3 regions of the Synechococcus sp. N19 genome follow, and region 2 is predicted to be linked to each of the others. Evidence: predicted binding sites of a transcription regulator. Region 2 holds the regulator's gene; each other region holds the start of a gene.

Region 1 (5,240 bases), on a different contig from region 2:
AAAGCGTCGAAGCGCGAGAAGACATTGGCGGGATCGGCGACCGCAATGGTGCGATCCAGCCACAACCGCACCGACACCACATCAATCGCCCCCAAACCACCAGCAGCCACCAGCTCCGGCAGCACATCACTGCAACGCGGCGACTCCGCCATCAGGGCATGCATGCCCTTGGCACCCACCGCCAGCACAACCGCATCAACGTCATCAACAACGATGGAGCGGCCTGTTGCTTTGCAACGGACCTCCACCGACCGAATCGCTTCGCCTGACTGATCAAGATTCAGACGCGTGGCCAACGTTCCTCCCAGAACAGTAAGCAGACCAGAAGCGAGCAAGCGTTCCGCCAGGGGAGCGATCAGCTGCTCGGCGATGCTGCCGGAACGAATCCAGCGCACATCAAAGGAATCTTGATGCGCCAGGGCGTAGTAGTAGAGCAGCTCCATGGTGACGGCTGCCGATAATTCCTCCGGTGGCTTGAACAAACCCACCAAAAGAATCGGACGCAAGAATTCGTCGATCATCCGCTCCGTGATTCCCAGTTGACGGAACAGGGTCAACGCATCGATGGCGTCGTAGCGGCGGAAAGTCTCCTCGTTGCGGTTCAGATCAAGCATCGCCACCAAAAGGCCGGCAATGCTCAGGCGATCGGCAACAGGCAGGCGCTTGAAGTTCTTGATCGTTGCCATGGCCTGCCCCAGGGGGCTGGGCAAGTGCAACCCGTCACCGAACACCGGGGCAGTGGCCTCCAGACCTGCGGGAGACCAGAAGGCGCTGGTGGTGAATTCAGTGAACACGTCGGTGAGCCCAAGCTCATCGGTCAGCGCACTGATGTTGGGGTAATCCCTCCAAAAGCCCCGGGTGCCCGCTTCGAAGGGTTTACCGCTGGCCGTGCGCATCGGCGTCCTCCCCGTGGGATCCGACATCCCATCGACCAGGGTGACGCGAACACCGGCTTCACAAAGAGCTTTGGCAGCACCCCAGCCGGCCCAGCCAGCACCGATCACCACCACATGGGAGGCATCACCGTTAGCGGCCTTGGAAAGCTCAGGCATCGACCAAACAGAGACGCTGGGAGAGGCCTCACATCATGCAGCCATGGCACAAAAAAGATCGCCATCGCCATAGAGAAGAGGGAATGAATAGGGTCGTCCGGAGACGAAACCGTTTTATGGCTTCAGATTCAGCCGTCCGCTGGCCTGTTTTTCTGCCATTGGTGCTGTTCTTTGGTGGCATCGGTGCCGCAGCAGCGATGACCCAGTTGCTGGCATCGTTCTGAGCTTCAGGGCGCGATCAGACCAGATTCAAAGCCTCAAGCACTTGAGCTCGAATCCCGCCGAGACGAAACCAAGCTTGAACGGCATCGGCCTTGCAGGTGTAAGGCCGCCAGTCGTCTTCATCCATCCGCCGTTGGATGTGGCGCATCACCCGTTCAGCGACGACACGATCGCTGGATGCCTGCAGAACGATCTGCCGGCCCTTTAGCTCAAACGTGTCACTCATTCTTTGGGGGCTTGATCAGCTCACCGGTCTGCAACGACACCACTGCGAAGCTGCCCACAAAAACCACCGCCACCAGTGCGAGGAAGGCCGCTGTGAGATTGCTGATCTCAAGCTGCCCGAGCATGAAGGCAAAGAAGGTCGTCATCAAAAGCAGCAACAGCTTTTGAACTTAAACGGACTCGTCGTTGTTCAGATTGCCAAGAACCACGCCTGCCATCGACAAACCAATGGCAAGCATCACCACGGCTTCGATCATGCGGCTTTGGTGGAGATGCTCGGCGTCTTGAGCAGAACCGCCGCAGCGGATGCAGTAACCGTCGCCTGTCCAGAGGAAGCGGATTGCGCCTGGGGCTGCCAGGTGGATGCTGCTGAGCAACGGGTGGGATTCTTCAACCAAGAACTGCGACCCATCAACCTTCAATCAGCTGAGGTAAGGATTACGGCTGAAGCTCAGAAGATCTGTCTGATTGGCGACCGACACCAAAAGTGAGCTGTTTCTTGATCAAGCACTAATGGCGTCAGGCGTTGCTGCCGACAAGCGATCACGGATCTGAACAGCAGTCTGGCAATAGGCTGCCCATCCCCCCATGCGCCTCAGATCGGCATGGCCACGGTCATCGACGGCATTCGACACACAAACACCCTCCACCTCCGCTTTTTCAAACGCCGCCAACAAGGGGATTTCCGCCTGCATCACATCCACATCAAAACCCTCCAAAATTTGGCGTGCTTCCTGCGCAAGGCGTTGTTTTCGGCTGTCCACCTTCACCAACAATGCGGCATGCATGGTGTCCATCTGCCTGAGGATTGAGGAGAGTTCAACAGTGAGCTCAACCGATCTCGCTTGCGGCGTAGTGGGCAGCAAAACAAGATCTGCTCCGGCCGAAAGATTCTTGAGTTCATCTTCGTGGCTACTGGCCTGCCCGTCGGTGATGATCACTTGGGAATGGCGGGTGGCCTTTGCTGCAGCCTCCACAGACACAACCTCAAATGGAAGCATCCCCCGGGCTGCGTAGGCGGTTGCCGAGCGGTTGCGATCCGCATCAACAACACACACCGACAGGCCCTGCTGGGCCCAGACACAAGCTAAATAAATGCTGGTGCAGGTTTTTGCCACACCACCCTTCTGGCCAAAGACAGTCAAAAACATGGCTGAGGTTCAGATGCGCGGAATGATCGCGTCGTTGGGGAAGAACTCTTCAAACACACAGATGCGGTCGGCCCAACGGGCCTCCACTTCCAAACGCATCAGGCGATTGCGCACCCACATCAAGGTGTCGACATCAATCGGTTTATGGAACTTGTGCTGCTGCGCCTTCACCCAATCATCCTTGCTCTGAGAGCTGTTCATAACCGCGAAAACTGACCTGCCCACACCGTACGGATGGCGTCCTTCGGCGCCATGAGCTTCACACTGAGTAAGCATCAAGGATCACTCAATCGCAGCCGAACTGTTCAGCAGAACAACGAATTAATGGAAGCTTTGAGTCCAAGCCAGAGCGATAAGGGCCTGAACCTCGTGATCGGTAGCCGATCCATCATTCCGACCATTCAAGCGGCGACAGAATTAATTCAATTCACCTTCAGCCGTGATGACCCAGAAAGCACCTCAACTCAAGCCACGCCCGGTGCACACTCCACCGAAACGCGCTTGAAGCACTTAAAGGCCTGAATCAACCCATCGGAGCTGAACAGATTTCCTGTTCTGTAACAGCACGAACGACACGTGGATTGACACCACCCTTATAAAGGATTTGTAGCAACTGCTACGCAATCACGTTCACCTCGTCTTCGGCGAGGCGCAGTTCGACTCAGGCCATGGAACGGGGACCTGAGCTTGCTTCGAGGAACCCATCATGACCCTGACCTATCGCGGCCAGAAGTACAACCAGAACAACGCTGCTGCATCCAACGTTCAGCGTCCGGTTCTTGTTTATCGCGGTCAGAAAGTCGCCCGCTGACAACAGCACGACGACCTCTTACAAGCCCCGCCTCGGCGGGGCTTTTTTATGGCTCATTTGCCTTCAGGATCTGGCTATTTTGCCTTCCAACGTTCAAACCAAACGGCGACGGCGAGGGACACACCCACGGCAAAGCCAGCACCAATCAGCACCACACCAACTTCCACCGGCATCAACACCACCTGTTGCTGCCCCAGATCATCGGACAAAAGCGTTACTGAACCAACGACTGATACGCCTCATTGACGCGTCGAAACGCCTCAGCAGAACCGCCGAGATCGGGATGGTGCTGCTTCACTAGTTTTCGATGCGCCTGCTTGATCTCAGCGAGGGACGCGTTGGCCTCCAAGCCCAACACCCTTAAAGCGGCACGGCGTGGATCACGGGCGTGGCCATCGTCCTGACGATCCGTTTGACGTTGGTCCGTTCGGGTGCGGCGACCCTGCCGCCTTGAACCTGATTGGTCCTGACGCTGACGCAACTGCTCCACCACACGCTGTGGATCCTCATCCAGCCATTCACTGGCGCGAACCCCAAACAAGGCAAACGCCGCCAGAACGGCCGTTGTTTGCTTGTTCGGCTTGGCTCCCACCGCCGCCATGAGATCTGTTCCCAGCCCCCGAACCAACCGATCCAACCGCTGTTCAAGGGTTAAGTGGGCAGGAAAACCACTGCGGTTGAGCTGCTCGATCAACAGCTCCAATCCGCGCTGACGTAGTGCCGTCCATCCCGGCTGCTGAGCCAGGGCCTGCCCCCAGGCCCGCACCTGTTGGCTGCTGATGCGCGGTGGAACTTGTGCCGATGGCTCACTCCAGGGGCGATGGGATCTGGGCTCCGTACGAATGCGTTGGCGTTGCTGACGTTGCAGTCGCTCCAACTCACGGTTAAGCCGCAACACCTCGCGACGCAAAGCGTCGTTCTCTGCCAGCAACGCCTCAACATTGCTAGTGACGCGTTGTTCAGGGCGTCCGCCTGACCACTGACGCGGATCAAAGCCCAAAACGTGTCTCCAGCCTCACCATGGCAACAACTCACCATTGGCATGCCAGAAGCTGCCGCTGGTGGCCATGGTCAAGCCATCGATCCGGGCCAACAGCCCCTTCACCGACTGCTCGGGGGGGATCCCGCTGGGATTGAAGCGAATCATGCGAGTGCGCACCAATCCGGGATGCAAGATCGCCACGGCGATGCCCCGCTGTTCCAGATCAATCGCCAACGACTTTCCGGCCATGTTGAGCGCCACCTTCGACATCCGATAGCCATAGGAGCCACCCGAACTGTTGTCGTCGATGGAGCCCATGCGGCTGGTCATCAGCACCAACTTCGCTCCGTTGGGCATCTGATCCACCAACGCCCTGGCCAGCAGCAAAGGAGCAAGGGCGTTCACCTCAAACTGGCGGCGAATCCCGGAGGGATCCAAATCCATCAGGCCCATCGACTGCAAAATCCCGGCATTGAGGATGACGCCATCGAGGGGCAAACCATCCAGTCGCTGCACCAGGTCATCAATGGCTTGGCTGTCGCTCAACTCAAGGCCGGCTTCCACCCGCACCCCCAGGCACTCCAGTTCATCACTGGTTTGACGGCAAACGGCCACCACGTCATCGCCACGGGCCTTGAGCTGCCTGCAGTATTCCAAGCCGATTCCACGGTTTGCGCCGGTGACCAGAAACGTCGCCATCGGAAGTTTCAGCAACCGCCATCCTGCCGGCTCTTGCGTCGATCCCCTGAAGCGATCACGCCGGAAAATCCCCCTCGACGCCGTACTGGTGCAAACAC
Region 2 (5,240 bases):
CACCGGCGGGGATTGCAGGTCCAGTGATGATCACATCCATCGAAGCGGGCCGCTGCTCAAGGGCTGCAATCACGTCCGCTTCATCCAGGTATCCGAAGGCCACGGCAAGGCCGAGTTCATCCAACACCAGCTGGTCGAGATCTCCCTGGATCAGATGCTGACGGCAGATGGACCAAACCTCAGCCACCGCCTCCGCACCACCGGGATGCCCCGGCGAGGAAAGGCAGAGGGGCACTTCCGGCCGCAGCCAGACGAGGCCTCCGCAGAGCTGCACCCGGCCGGCCGGTCCCTGCTGCACGCCCCCTTTGAGGAACTGACTGATCAGAACACGACTGCCCAAGCCGGCAGCTCGCATGGCCTGGCTGAGAACACTGGCGAAACTGCCTCGATAAGGCGCCGTATGCACTTGCAGCTGCCCTTCGGGAGCCACCAGATGTAGGGGTGGCGGATCAGAGACGGCAGGCAAGGGCCTCAGGCCCGCCCGTTGCAAGGCCTGCTGATCCCGATCCAGGGAATTTTGGAAGGATTGGGGGTCGGCGAGGCTTGTGGTCATCACGGAAGCATCTGTCCGGGCGACCCCGGCAAGACCTTGAATGTAGCGGCGAGATCACATTCCACAAGGGGATTGACACCACCCATGGTGTTTGGACAGGGCGAGAACCAACCGCCTGCGAGGCTTGACAAACTGCACACCACCGATGAGCCAATCCCCTGAACAACGCACTGATAGCCGTCGCCCGCAGCAGTTGCGACCGTTCTCGGTGACCTGGAATCCCATGGGGTTTGCCTTGAGCTCCCTTGTGGTTCACACCGGCCGAACCGCTGTTCTCTGCAGCGTTTGCTTGGAGGACAAGGTTCCCCGCTGGCGCAAGGGAGAAGGATTGGGATGGCTCAGCGCCGAATACCGGTTGCTGCCCGGATCCACCCCACAGCGGCAATCACGGGAGCTGATGAAACTCTCGGGTCGCACCCAGGAAATTCAGCGGCTGATCGGCCGAAGCCTGCGCGCCGTAATCGACATGGAGCGTCTAGGGGAGCGCACCTTGCTGATCGACTGCGACGTGATCCAAGCGGACGCCGGCACCCGGACGGCCTCGATCACCGGGGCTTGGCTCGCCCTGGACCAAGCCTGCCGATCCCTGGTGGACCAGGGAGTGCTGGAGCAATCGCCCCTGATCGATCAGGTGGCGGCTGTATCCGTTGGCTTGGTTGATGGCCAGGCCTTGCTGGATCTGGACTACAGTGAAGACAGCCGAGCCGAGGTGGACCTGAACGTTGTGCAGTCCGGCGATGGCCGTCTGCTGGAAATCCAGGGAACTGCGGAGGGTGCGCCCTTCAGTCGCAGCCAACTCAATGAGCTGCTGGATTTAGCAGAGCCGGGATTGACATCCCTGATGCAGGCGCAACGCCAGGCCTTCAACGAGCACAGCAGCGTTACGTAATAACCGCTACATGGCGGCCACCGCCGGCTCCGTAACTTCGCCACACCAGGGGGTTGTCATGACCAGTAGCCGAGGTTTCAGCCGATACGCCCCGCAGATGGTGGCTCCAGCTCCCAGCGCAGAGCCCGCCAACCGTTCTCTGCTGGAGATCATCCGGGATCTCGATGGCGCCAGCAGTGAACTGGTGGATCGCAACAAGACCATCTTTTTCCCTGGAGATCCCGCAGAACGGGTGTACCTGATCCGCCGGGGGGCCGTTCGTCTGTCCCGCGTCTACGAATCGGGAGAAGAGATCACCGTGGCCCTGCTCCGCGAGAACAGCCTCTTCGGGGTGCTGTCACTGCTGACAGGCCAACGGTCCGACCGCTTCTATCACGCTGTGGCCTTCACCCGGGTCGAAATGGTGACGGCACCAGCGACCTCCGTGAAGGCCGCCATCGAAGCAGACACCAGCGTTGGCCTGCGCTTGCTTCAGGGTCTCTCCAGCCGGATTCTGCAGACCGAGACGATGATTGAAACCCTCACCCATCGGGACATGTCATCCCGACTGGTGAGCTTCCTGCTGGTGCTTTGCAGGGACTTCGGCGTGGCAGATCAGCTGGGCATCACCATCGACCTGCGCCTGTCCCATCAGGCCATCGCTGAAGCAATTGGCTCAACACGCGTCACAATCACGCGTCTGCTGGGAGACTTGCGTCAATCCGGTCTGGTTCAGATTGACCGCAAGAAAATCACCGTTCTGGATCCGATCGCGCTGGCCAAACGCTTCAGCTAGGCCTGCCATCGCCCGACTTGTGCAGCGATGAGCGGCTGGGCACTGATTCTGGTTCTGTTGGTGCTCGGGGGCGTGCTGTCGACCCTGGGCGACCGCTTGGGCAGCCGCGTCGGCAAAGCGCGACTGAGTTTGTTCAGCATGCGCCCACGGCGCACCGCCGTTTTGATCACGGTGTTGACCGGCAGCCTGATCAGCGCACTCTCACTTGGCCTGATGCTTCTGGTGAGCCGGCAGTTGCGGGTGGGCCTGTTTGAACTGGATGCCCTGCAGGAGAAACTCCAAGACAGCCGTCAGCAGCTGAAGGCAGCCGAGCGGGAACGGGACAAGACCCAAACGGAAACCAAACGGATCGCCATTGAGCTCGAGCAATCACAGCAACGGGCCAACACCCTGCGCCTCGAACTGGCTCCTCTTCAGAAGGAGCTGGCCCAACTCGAAACCGAACGTGAACGTCTCAGCCAGGACATCGCCTCCCGCGATGCGGACATCCAGCGCACGGAAGCCGAACTCAACAGCGTTCGCAGCCGCATCCGTGCCGGTGAGCAGGAACTCAAAGAACTGGAACGCAATCTGGTCGCCTTGCGGCGTGGATCGGTGGTGATCAGCAGCGGACAGACCTTGGCAAGAGCAACGGTTCGACTCGATGCTCCGGACCAGGCCAAACAGGCTGTCGACAGGCTGTTGCAGGAGGCCAATCTCAACGCCTACGGGAAAGTGCGACCTGGCGAAGCACCAGAACGCCAGTTAATCCGCGTTCCGCGCAGCGATGTGGAACGCCTGCAAAGCATCATCCGCAAACCGGAGACCTGGGTGATCTCGCTGCGCTCAGCCACCAATGTGCTGCGGGGTGAAACAGCGGTGTATGCCTTCCCAGAAGTGCGTCCGAACCGGCCGGTGACCCAACGCGGAGATGTGCTGGCCACCACCACACTCCAACCGAATGAACGCACTCCAGAGGGCATTCGCACACGGCTGAACCTTCTCTTGGCCTCGGCCTATGCCGAGGTGCAGCGGCGGGGGTCCCTGACCGAGGGCCTTCAATTCGATGGATCAGCCCTCTCCCAACTGGCCCAGACCCTGATGGAAGGACCGAGCCAAAGCGTGGTCTTGGACGTGATTTCCGCAGGGGTCAGCGACAGTGCCGATCCCGTCGTCGTCTCCATTCAGGCCTCCCCATGAAACGGGTGGCCGTCCTCGATCCAGGCCGCTGCAAATGTGGTCTTGTGCTGGCCGATCTTCAGCTCGGCCTCGTGCGCGAAGGGCATGTGCTGGCCCCGGAGGCCGTCGAACCCTGGTTGGAGCACTGGAGTCAAGACCAAGCTCTCGATCGCATCCTGATCGGCGATGGCACGGGAAGCCGAGCCTGGATCCAGCGACTGGAACGGCTGGGCCATCTCACCGTGGTTCCGGAGCAGGGAACAACCCTGAGGGCGAGACAGCGTTACTGGGCGCTATGGCCGGCTCGAGGTTGGCGACGGATGCTGCCGGCAGGACTGCGCATTCCACCGGTGGATCTGGATGCTGTTGCAGCTTTGGTGATGCTTGAGGAGCACCTGCAATGCCGCCTGAGATGGCCTGAGCCTGCTCCGAGGTTCTCGCTCAGAACCTGGCCCGGACCATGAAGGTGTAATCACCCCCCGGTTCCAGCCTGTAATCAGAACGCACCAGAAACCGCCGCAGGGCATCCTCGATAAGGGCACGTCCCAGGGAAGGCTCCACCACCAGTTCACCGCAATCAAAGGCCCAGGAAAACTGCCACTCAAAGCCTCCAGCAGAGACTTCACCCTCCACGCACTTGGCTTGAAAGCACTGGCGGAGCACTCGCAAATGGGCCGTTGTCGCCGGAAGTGCCGGCATCAGTCGACCGACTCCAGGTCATAGCGGAAGCCGTTGATCCAGGTTCCAGCGCGCTCAAAGCTCTGGTGCTGAAGACGTTGAATCCCATCCAGAACAGCATCGAGAACAGCGCCGACACAGGGTTGCTCCGCTTTGCTGAACGGACCAAGAACATGGGACACCGTTCGGGCGCGGCGTTCGGCAGGGTTCTCAGCCGGCGCACCAATGCCGATCCGCAGCCTGGGGAACGCCTGGGTCCCGAGGTGCTGAATGGTGCTGCGCAAACCGTTGTGCCCGCCGGCACTGCCCTGGGCCCGCAACCGCAAACGACCCAGCGGAAGATCCATGTCGTCCACCAGCACCAGCAATTGGTGAGGCTCCAGGCCGAACCAATCGAGAGCCGCACGAATGGCACGACCGCTGTCATTCATGTAGGTCTGAGGCATCAGCAAGCGCAGCCGCTGCTCGCCAACCCCTGTATCGGCTGCAAGACCGTGCAACTTGGCTTGCTGACGAAAACTGAACCCAGAGCGCTCACCCAAAAGCTCGAGGGCCATGAAGCCGATGTTGTGACGGGTGCCGGCGTATTTCGCACCCGGATTTCCCAGACCCACCACCAGCTTGAGATCAGTGGTCATACCGCTGGAACGACTCAGTCGCTGGGGGGAAGTTCTTCAACCGGCTTCGCAGCCTCACTGGAAACTTCCGGTTCAGCCATTGCTTTGTTGATCTCGCGTTCGAATTCCTTGGACGCGGATTGGAAGCCCTTCAGGGTTTTACCAAGAGTCCGACCAAGCTCAGGCAGGCGTTTCGGCCCGAAAACCAGCAAGGCAACGGCGCCGATAACCGCCATTTCGGGGAGACCGACGCCGAAGATGTTCATGGGTGCAGATCAGCCGAGGCCGTTCCAGTTCACGTTGATGCCCTCGAGGATGAGGGACTTGTTGTACAGCTGAAGAATCACCAGCAGAAACACCAGGAACAGCACCATGAAGATGCCCATCACGGGAGTGGTGCCCCATCCGGGAACCACCTTGCCGTACTCGGAGTTCAGTGGGCGGAGAAGGTCTCCCAGACGGGTGCGTTGTGCCATGGCGACGCCGGGTCTCGGGTGGTTAGAAGTCTCGATACTGTAGGGGCCGACTCCGGTTCGGGGTTGATCCTGTCGAGAGATGTGATGGAAACGT
Region 3 (5,240 bases), on a different contig from region 2:
AGCGGATGGGTTGAAGACCACCTTCTGTGCGGCTGCGGATCTCGCCTTGGGCAAATCCGGCACGGTGAATCTGGAGCTGGCCCTGCAGGGGGTTCCCCAGGTGGTGGGGTACCGCGTGAGCCGACTGACGGCCTGGGTTGCCCGCCACGTGCTGCGCTTCCAGGTGGATCACATTTCGCCGGTGAATCTGTTGCTCAAGCAGCGGTTGGTGCCGGAACTGCTGCAGGACGAACTCACGGCCGAAGCCTTGGTGGAGAGGGCGCTCCCCCTGTTGACTGCTACACCGGAGCGCCAGGCCATGCTGGTGGGGTACGCGCGGCTGCGGACCACCCTGGGTGCTCCTGGGGTCACCGAGCGGGCGGCCAAGGCCATCTTTGATCAGGTGATCGGATGAAACGAACCCTGCTGCTGCTGTTCACCTGCCTGATGCTGCTCAGCTGGCCCCAGCGCGCCATGGCTGAGCTGCAGACGGCGGTCTTTGCCGGTGGCTGTTTCTGGTGTTTGGAGCACGACCTGGAACATCTGCCCGGGGTGCGTGATGCCGTGAGCGGCTACAGCGGCGGGCAGCTGGAGCGCCCCACCTACCGGCAGGTGAGCAGTGAGACGACTGGTCATCAGGAAGCGGTGCAGGTGCGTTTTGACCAGGATCAGATCAGCTACGCGGAGCTGCTGCGCAGCTATTGGCGCAATGTGGACCCCCTCGATGGCGGCGGCCAGTTCTGCGACCGCGGCGATTCCTACCGGCCGGTGATCTTCACGGCTGATGACGCTCAGGCTCTGGCTGCTGAGATCAGTGCGGCGGCGGCGGCCCGCGAGCTCGGACAACCACGGTCTGCTTTGAAGGTGGAGCTCCGGCAGGTGGCTCGTTTCTGGCCTGCCGAGGGGTACCACCAAAATTATGCTCAAAATAATGCCCTGAAGTACAACTACTACCGCTGGGCATGTGGAAGAGATAAGCGACTAGATGATATTTGGGGCGCAAAAGCTCGATCCAATGCTGAATGGAATTGACCTGAGTCTGACCCTATTAGCCTCAGCAATTACTCTCGTAACCCTTCCTATGTCAAAGCACATAATCCTTAGGGATCGATGATAAAAATTTTGGAGATAGGCGATGGCGGACGAAACCACTAAAACTCCTGGAAAAAGCTGGCATTCTCTTGGTGCTAGCGACAGGGTTGTTTGCCCTTAAGCACTCGCTGAAATAACTGTATATAACGTCAATGCAATTCACGAGCTTTTTAGTGAAAATGAATTGGCAACGAAAAATTACCACATTAAAAATGCACCTGTATTTGGAAGAGTAGACAAAGTTGATGATGAAAGCGTAGCCATTGAGGGCGACAGTGAATTTGGTCACCTTTTTTGTAAATATAGTAGTCAAGATTTGAATAAAGTTCTTGCTCTTCGAGAAGACAGCAGGGTAAAGATTCGTGGAACACTTGAAATCAGCTGGGCGCCTTGGCGTATGTGCCTAAATATGTACAATTGCAGTGTGATTTAACTCCTTAGGACTCAGCAAGCGTCGCAACAAGCCCTGCGGCAAAGATCATTTGTCATGGTTGAGCCTGGTATGGCAATCCAGATGCTGCCTGCTTCTCTGTGCGACGTTGCTATGTATATCAACTGTTTAGGTCGACATATTGAACTCCTGCCACCAGAACTACGCGGAGAACAACGCCGTCAAATACAACTTCTACCGGTTCAGCTGCGGTCGTGACCGCAGACTCGACAGCGTCTGGGGCGACAACGCTCGCTCCGGTAACGCCTGGGGGAAGTAGGGCTGCCGCAGCCTCATTCCTCGGCTGAGCGCCCGCGGATGCGGGCACGGTCGCTCAGCCAGATGATCACCCGCGTGATCGCCCACGCGAGGGCGACGCCCAACAGGATCGAGAGCAGCGACTCCACAGCACAGCACTTGAGGACACCGGCAGTTGCCGGATGCTCCTCAATATGCCGATCTGATCAAGGAATGCGTGGGGACTGTTGCGATCAGTCGCTTGCTTTGGCGTCCTTGTCCTTCTCTTTTGCTGGCTGTGTCGTGGCCTGAGGCTTGGATGCCGCCTTGCAGGCCAGAGAGGCTTCCAGGCGCTGCAGCTGCGCTTCGCGCAGGGCATCGGAAATGCTGAGAGTGCGGTCAGTCATCGATTGGCGTTCTAGACGGCGGCAGGCTCAGGGCCTTGTGCGATCGAGAGGGGGCCTACGGGTCTGAAGACTGTCGAAACCTAGACGCCCACGGGTCAACGTCCGGGAGCAAAAGTGCTTACGTCAGTGTCTGGCAACACGTCTGCGCTTCAACGCCAGCGCGATTGACGGCTTGCCAAACCCATATCGCCATGGCTATGAGTACAGGTGTACTAATTTCTGGGTGGCTCATGTCGGTTGATCACGGTGATCTCGCGGTGAAGGCGGAGGCTCCCTTTCTCCACGTCCGCCCAGGGCACTTTGTGATCGTCGCTGGAGACCAGCTCGATCAAGGGGATTGGTGGATGGGGCAGGTGCTCTTCTGCGAGGGAAGTGCTCGCCACCCCAGGCTTCCGTCGCTGTTTCAGGTGGCTGACGTGGATACGGGCGTCATCAAATGGATCAATGCCGATGCGGTCTCGGATGTGATCTGGTCGATGGATGGATGGCCCACCAGTGCGCCTGTCTCTTCCGGCTGTTGATTGAGAAGGGCTGTTGATCGAGTAGGGGCCTTGATCAAGGGGCGGTGTGTATTCGCGCGAACGGCACGGGCTTGACGGCTGTCTTATAAGTAGTTTGTAGCTGTTGCTACAAAACGTTCACCCCCTCTTGAGGGGGGCGCAGATGCTCCAAGCCATGGAACGGGGACTTGGATTTCTTCGAGGAACATCCAATGACTGCACTTCTCTATCGAGGCCACATCTACGCAGCAGCTCCAGCCACTCCCAAGGCCTGCGTTGAATTGACCTACCGCCGCGAGCACTACAACACCTGTCGCCAGGAACTTATCGGCGAAAGCCGCCGCACCCTCACCTACCGGGGCGTCACCTACACCAAGTAGCCCGAAGCACCCGTTGGTTCCTGCCCCTGCCCCCTTTCAAGGGCAGGGGCTTTTTGTTGGGTAGTCGGATGGAGGCAAGCCACGGTCCAAGGAAGATCCCGACATCCTGTGGGCGAGCCAGTCAGCATTCGCCGATGGGATCGGATCTCACCGCCATCGTGATCTCCTCGGTGTTTCTTGGGGTGGGTTTTGTGATTGCCAAATTCTTCCCCGAAGCCGCGTTGCTGGCGGCGGTGTTCCTGGTGGGGTTGGCGATTCTGAACGTCGCCCTTGTTCTTGTGGCCTGATGCCCAAAAAAAGAGGGGGTGTTCCCTAAGTACCCCCGCTCGACGCATTGCCCCTTCACCGAAAGGAGCCACCGCAGGATGGCCTGGGCTCCCGTGGCTGGTCGTCGCTATTACGACAAAAGGCCAGGCGCTGCGGGCGCCCTCGCGGCGTTGACAGGGGCCGCACCATGAGCATGTTCACTATGAACTTTTTTCATGGCAAACGTCCGCGAGATGGTCAACACCCATCTGCCCGTCGCGCTCAAGCTGATCAACAGCGCCGCCCTGGTTGCGATCGCGCTTTCAACCCTTTGCGCTGCTGGCTCTCTGCGTGAGATGTCTGGCAGGTCTGCTGCTCCAGCGGCTGTCACTGAAGCCAACTGAGCCCAATGAAATGGAGCGATACCCCGTATCGCTCCAGGGGATTTGCCGCCCGTTACTTGATCAAATCTGGTCGAATTCCTTAAGAAACCAACATCCAACCTGTTGAAAAGATTAAGCGCGGCAACCTGATTGATTCAGCAAGTTCTCAGTGAACAGACGGGTTTCCGGCCATCGACGATGCTTCAGTCCATGCTTACGATCAGTCGGTGAGAGGAGGGTTGTATGTATCTGCTGACCATTAAGGATGGTCTTGGCACCCGTCATATCGGTCCCTACGCGTCGCCGAAGCACGCATCGGATGATCTAGATCGGGTGTTGGAAACCTGCTCTGAACGAGCACGGTGGCAGATTCATGCATTGGAAACCCCAGACCGCACCCTCGAATTGCAGGCGGTTGCTTCCTGAGAATTTTTCGTCCTGAACCTGGGCGCCCTGATCAGTTCTGACGTCGCCCTGGAAAGCCTCGGGTCAGTCCGCTGTCGATCATCAGGCCGATGCCGGCATTGATGCAGATCAGGCTGAGGGTTCCGTACCAGAACCAGGGGCCTGCGTCCTTGCCCAGCATCTGAACCACCTTGCGGCTCACCGCCTCGCCGAATAGGCAGAGGCCCACCGGGAGCAGCAGCACCCCCAGCTGGGCCTTGATGTACCAGCGCACCGGGGAGCGGCTCATGACTGGGCCAGCACCCAGTTCACAAGGGTGCGCACGCCGTAGCCGGTGGCACCAGCGGGATTGACGCCTTTGCCCTTGTCACTCCAGACCGGGCCGGCGATGTCGATGTGGGCCCAGGCGGTGTCTTTGGCCACGAACTCCTTGAGGAACAGCGCTGCTGTGATCGAACCACCGGGCCGCGGGCCGGTGTTCTTCATGTCGGCCAGCAACGATTTCAATCCATCCCTGTAGGACTGCCGCAGTGGCATGCGCCAGAGCCCTTCACCGCCCGTCTGAGCAGCGGCATCGAGGGCCTCCGCCAGGTCGTCATTGTTGGACCACAGCCCGGCCATCTCATCCCCCAGGGCAATCACGCAGGCTCCGGTGAGGGTGGCCAGATCCACCACGGCATCAGGCTTCTGCTCACAGGCGTAGAGCAGGGCATCGGCCAGGGTGAGGCGGCCTTCAGCGTCGGTGTTGTTGATCTCAATCGTCATGCCGTTGGCGGCCGTGACGATGTCGCCGGGGTGGACGGCGGAGCCGTTCACCATGTTTTCGCAGGAGGCCACCACCATGTGCACCTCAACGCCGGCCGGCTTGAGTTCGGCGATGCTGCGCATGGCACCGATCACAGCGGCACTGCCGCCCATGTCGAACTTCATCATGTCGATCTGGGCGGCCCCCACCTTGAGGTTGTAACCACCGGAATCGAAGGTGAGGCCTTTGCCCACCAGGGCAACGCGGCGTTTCACCTCGCCCTCGGGGCGATAGATCAGATGGATGAACTTGGGGGGTAGATCGGAGCCCTGGCTCACCGCCAGGAAGGCCCCCATCCCCTTGGCTTCGCAGTCGCTGCGCTCGAGCACCTTGAGCTCAAGGCCATGGTCCTTGGCGATGCCGGCGGCAGTGTCGG

The links. The regulator NtcA, encoded in region 2, controls nitrogen genes in cyanobacteria. The targets are predictions, from matches to a motif close to GTANCNNNNGNTAC.
Region 1: a site for NtcA is predicted at 3,257-3,270, ahead of DXY02_RS08735 (DUF4278 domain-containing protein). Genes of this name have one in related genera too.
Region 3: a site for NtcA is predicted at 2,763-2,776, ahead of DXY02_RS11400 (DUF4278 domain-containing protein). Genes of this name have one in related genera too.

The regions. Positions count from the first base shown of each region.
Region 1 is NZ_UCNR01000015.1:17,142-22,381, reverse strand. It holds gene DXY02_RS08765 (FAD-dependent oxidoreductase) at 1-1,052, opposite strand, end outside; gene DXY02_RS08760 (hypothetical protein) at 1,291-1,500, opposite strand; gene DXY02_RS12615 (hypothetical protein) at 1,493-1,645, opposite strand; gene DXY02_RS08755 (hypothetical protein) at 1,670-1,876, opposite strand; gene DXY02_RS08750 (ParA family protein) at 2,003-2,650, opposite strand; gene DXY02_RS08745 (hypothetical protein) at 2,660-2,851, opposite strand; gene DXY02_RS08740 (hypothetical protein) at 2,885-3,172, shown strand; gene DXY02_RS08735 (DUF4278 domain-containing protein) at 3,357-3,461, shown strand; gene DXY02_RS13095 (hypothetical protein) at 3,536-3,670, opposite strand; gene DXY02_RS08730 (J domain-containing protein) at 3,676-4,461, opposite strand; gene DXY02_RS08725 (SDR family oxidoreductase) at 4,477-5,142, opposite strand; gene DXY02_RS08720 (hypothetical protein) at 5,198-5,240, opposite strand, start outside.
Region 2 is NZ_UCNR01000007.1:137,437-142,676, reverse strand. It holds gene DXY02_RS04050 (cob(I)yrinic acid a,c-diamide adenosyltransferase) at 1-553, opposite strand, end outside; gene rph (ribonuclease PH) at 699-1,442, shown strand; gene ntcA (global nitrogen regulator NtcA) at 1,501-2,217, shown strand; gene DXY02_RS04035 (DUF3084 domain-containing protein) at 2,245-3,396, shown strand; gene DXY02_RS04030 (resolvase) at 3,393-3,839, shown strand; gene DXY02_RS04025 (DUF3146 family protein) at 3,817-4,074, opposite strand; gene pth (aminoacyl-tRNA hydrolase) at 4,074-4,691, opposite strand; gene DXY02_RS04015 (TatA/E family twin arginine-targeting protein translocase) at 4,706-4,936, opposite strand; gene psbH (photosystem II reaction center phosphoprotein PsbH) at 4,946-5,146, opposite strand; gene psbN (photosystem II reaction center protein PsbN) at 5,231-5,240, shown strand, end outside.
Region 3 is NZ_UCNR01000018.1:90,921-96,160, reverse strand. It holds gene lpxB (lipid-A-disaccharide synthase) at 1-394, shown strand, start outside; gene msrA (peptide-methionine (S)-S-oxide reductase MsrA) at 391-1,011, shown strand; partial or broken gene DXY02_RS12865 (peptide-methionine (S)-S-oxide reductase) at 1,656-1,781, shown strand; gene DXY02_RS12780 (hypothetical protein) at 1,993-2,145, opposite strand; gene DXY02_RS11405 (DUF3104 domain-containing protein) at 2,376-2,666, shown strand; gene DXY02_RS11400 (DUF4278 domain-containing protein) at 2,858-3,025, shown strand; gene DXY02_RS12775 (hypothetical protein) at 3,160-3,312, shown strand; gene DXY02_RS12770 (hypothetical protein) at 3,508-3,675, shown strand; gene DXY02_RS11395 (hypothetical protein) at 3,898-4,080, shown strand; gene DXY02_RS11390 (hypothetical protein) at 4,112-4,348, opposite strand; gene DXY02_RS11385 (leucyl aminopeptidase) at 4,345-5,240, opposite strand, start outside.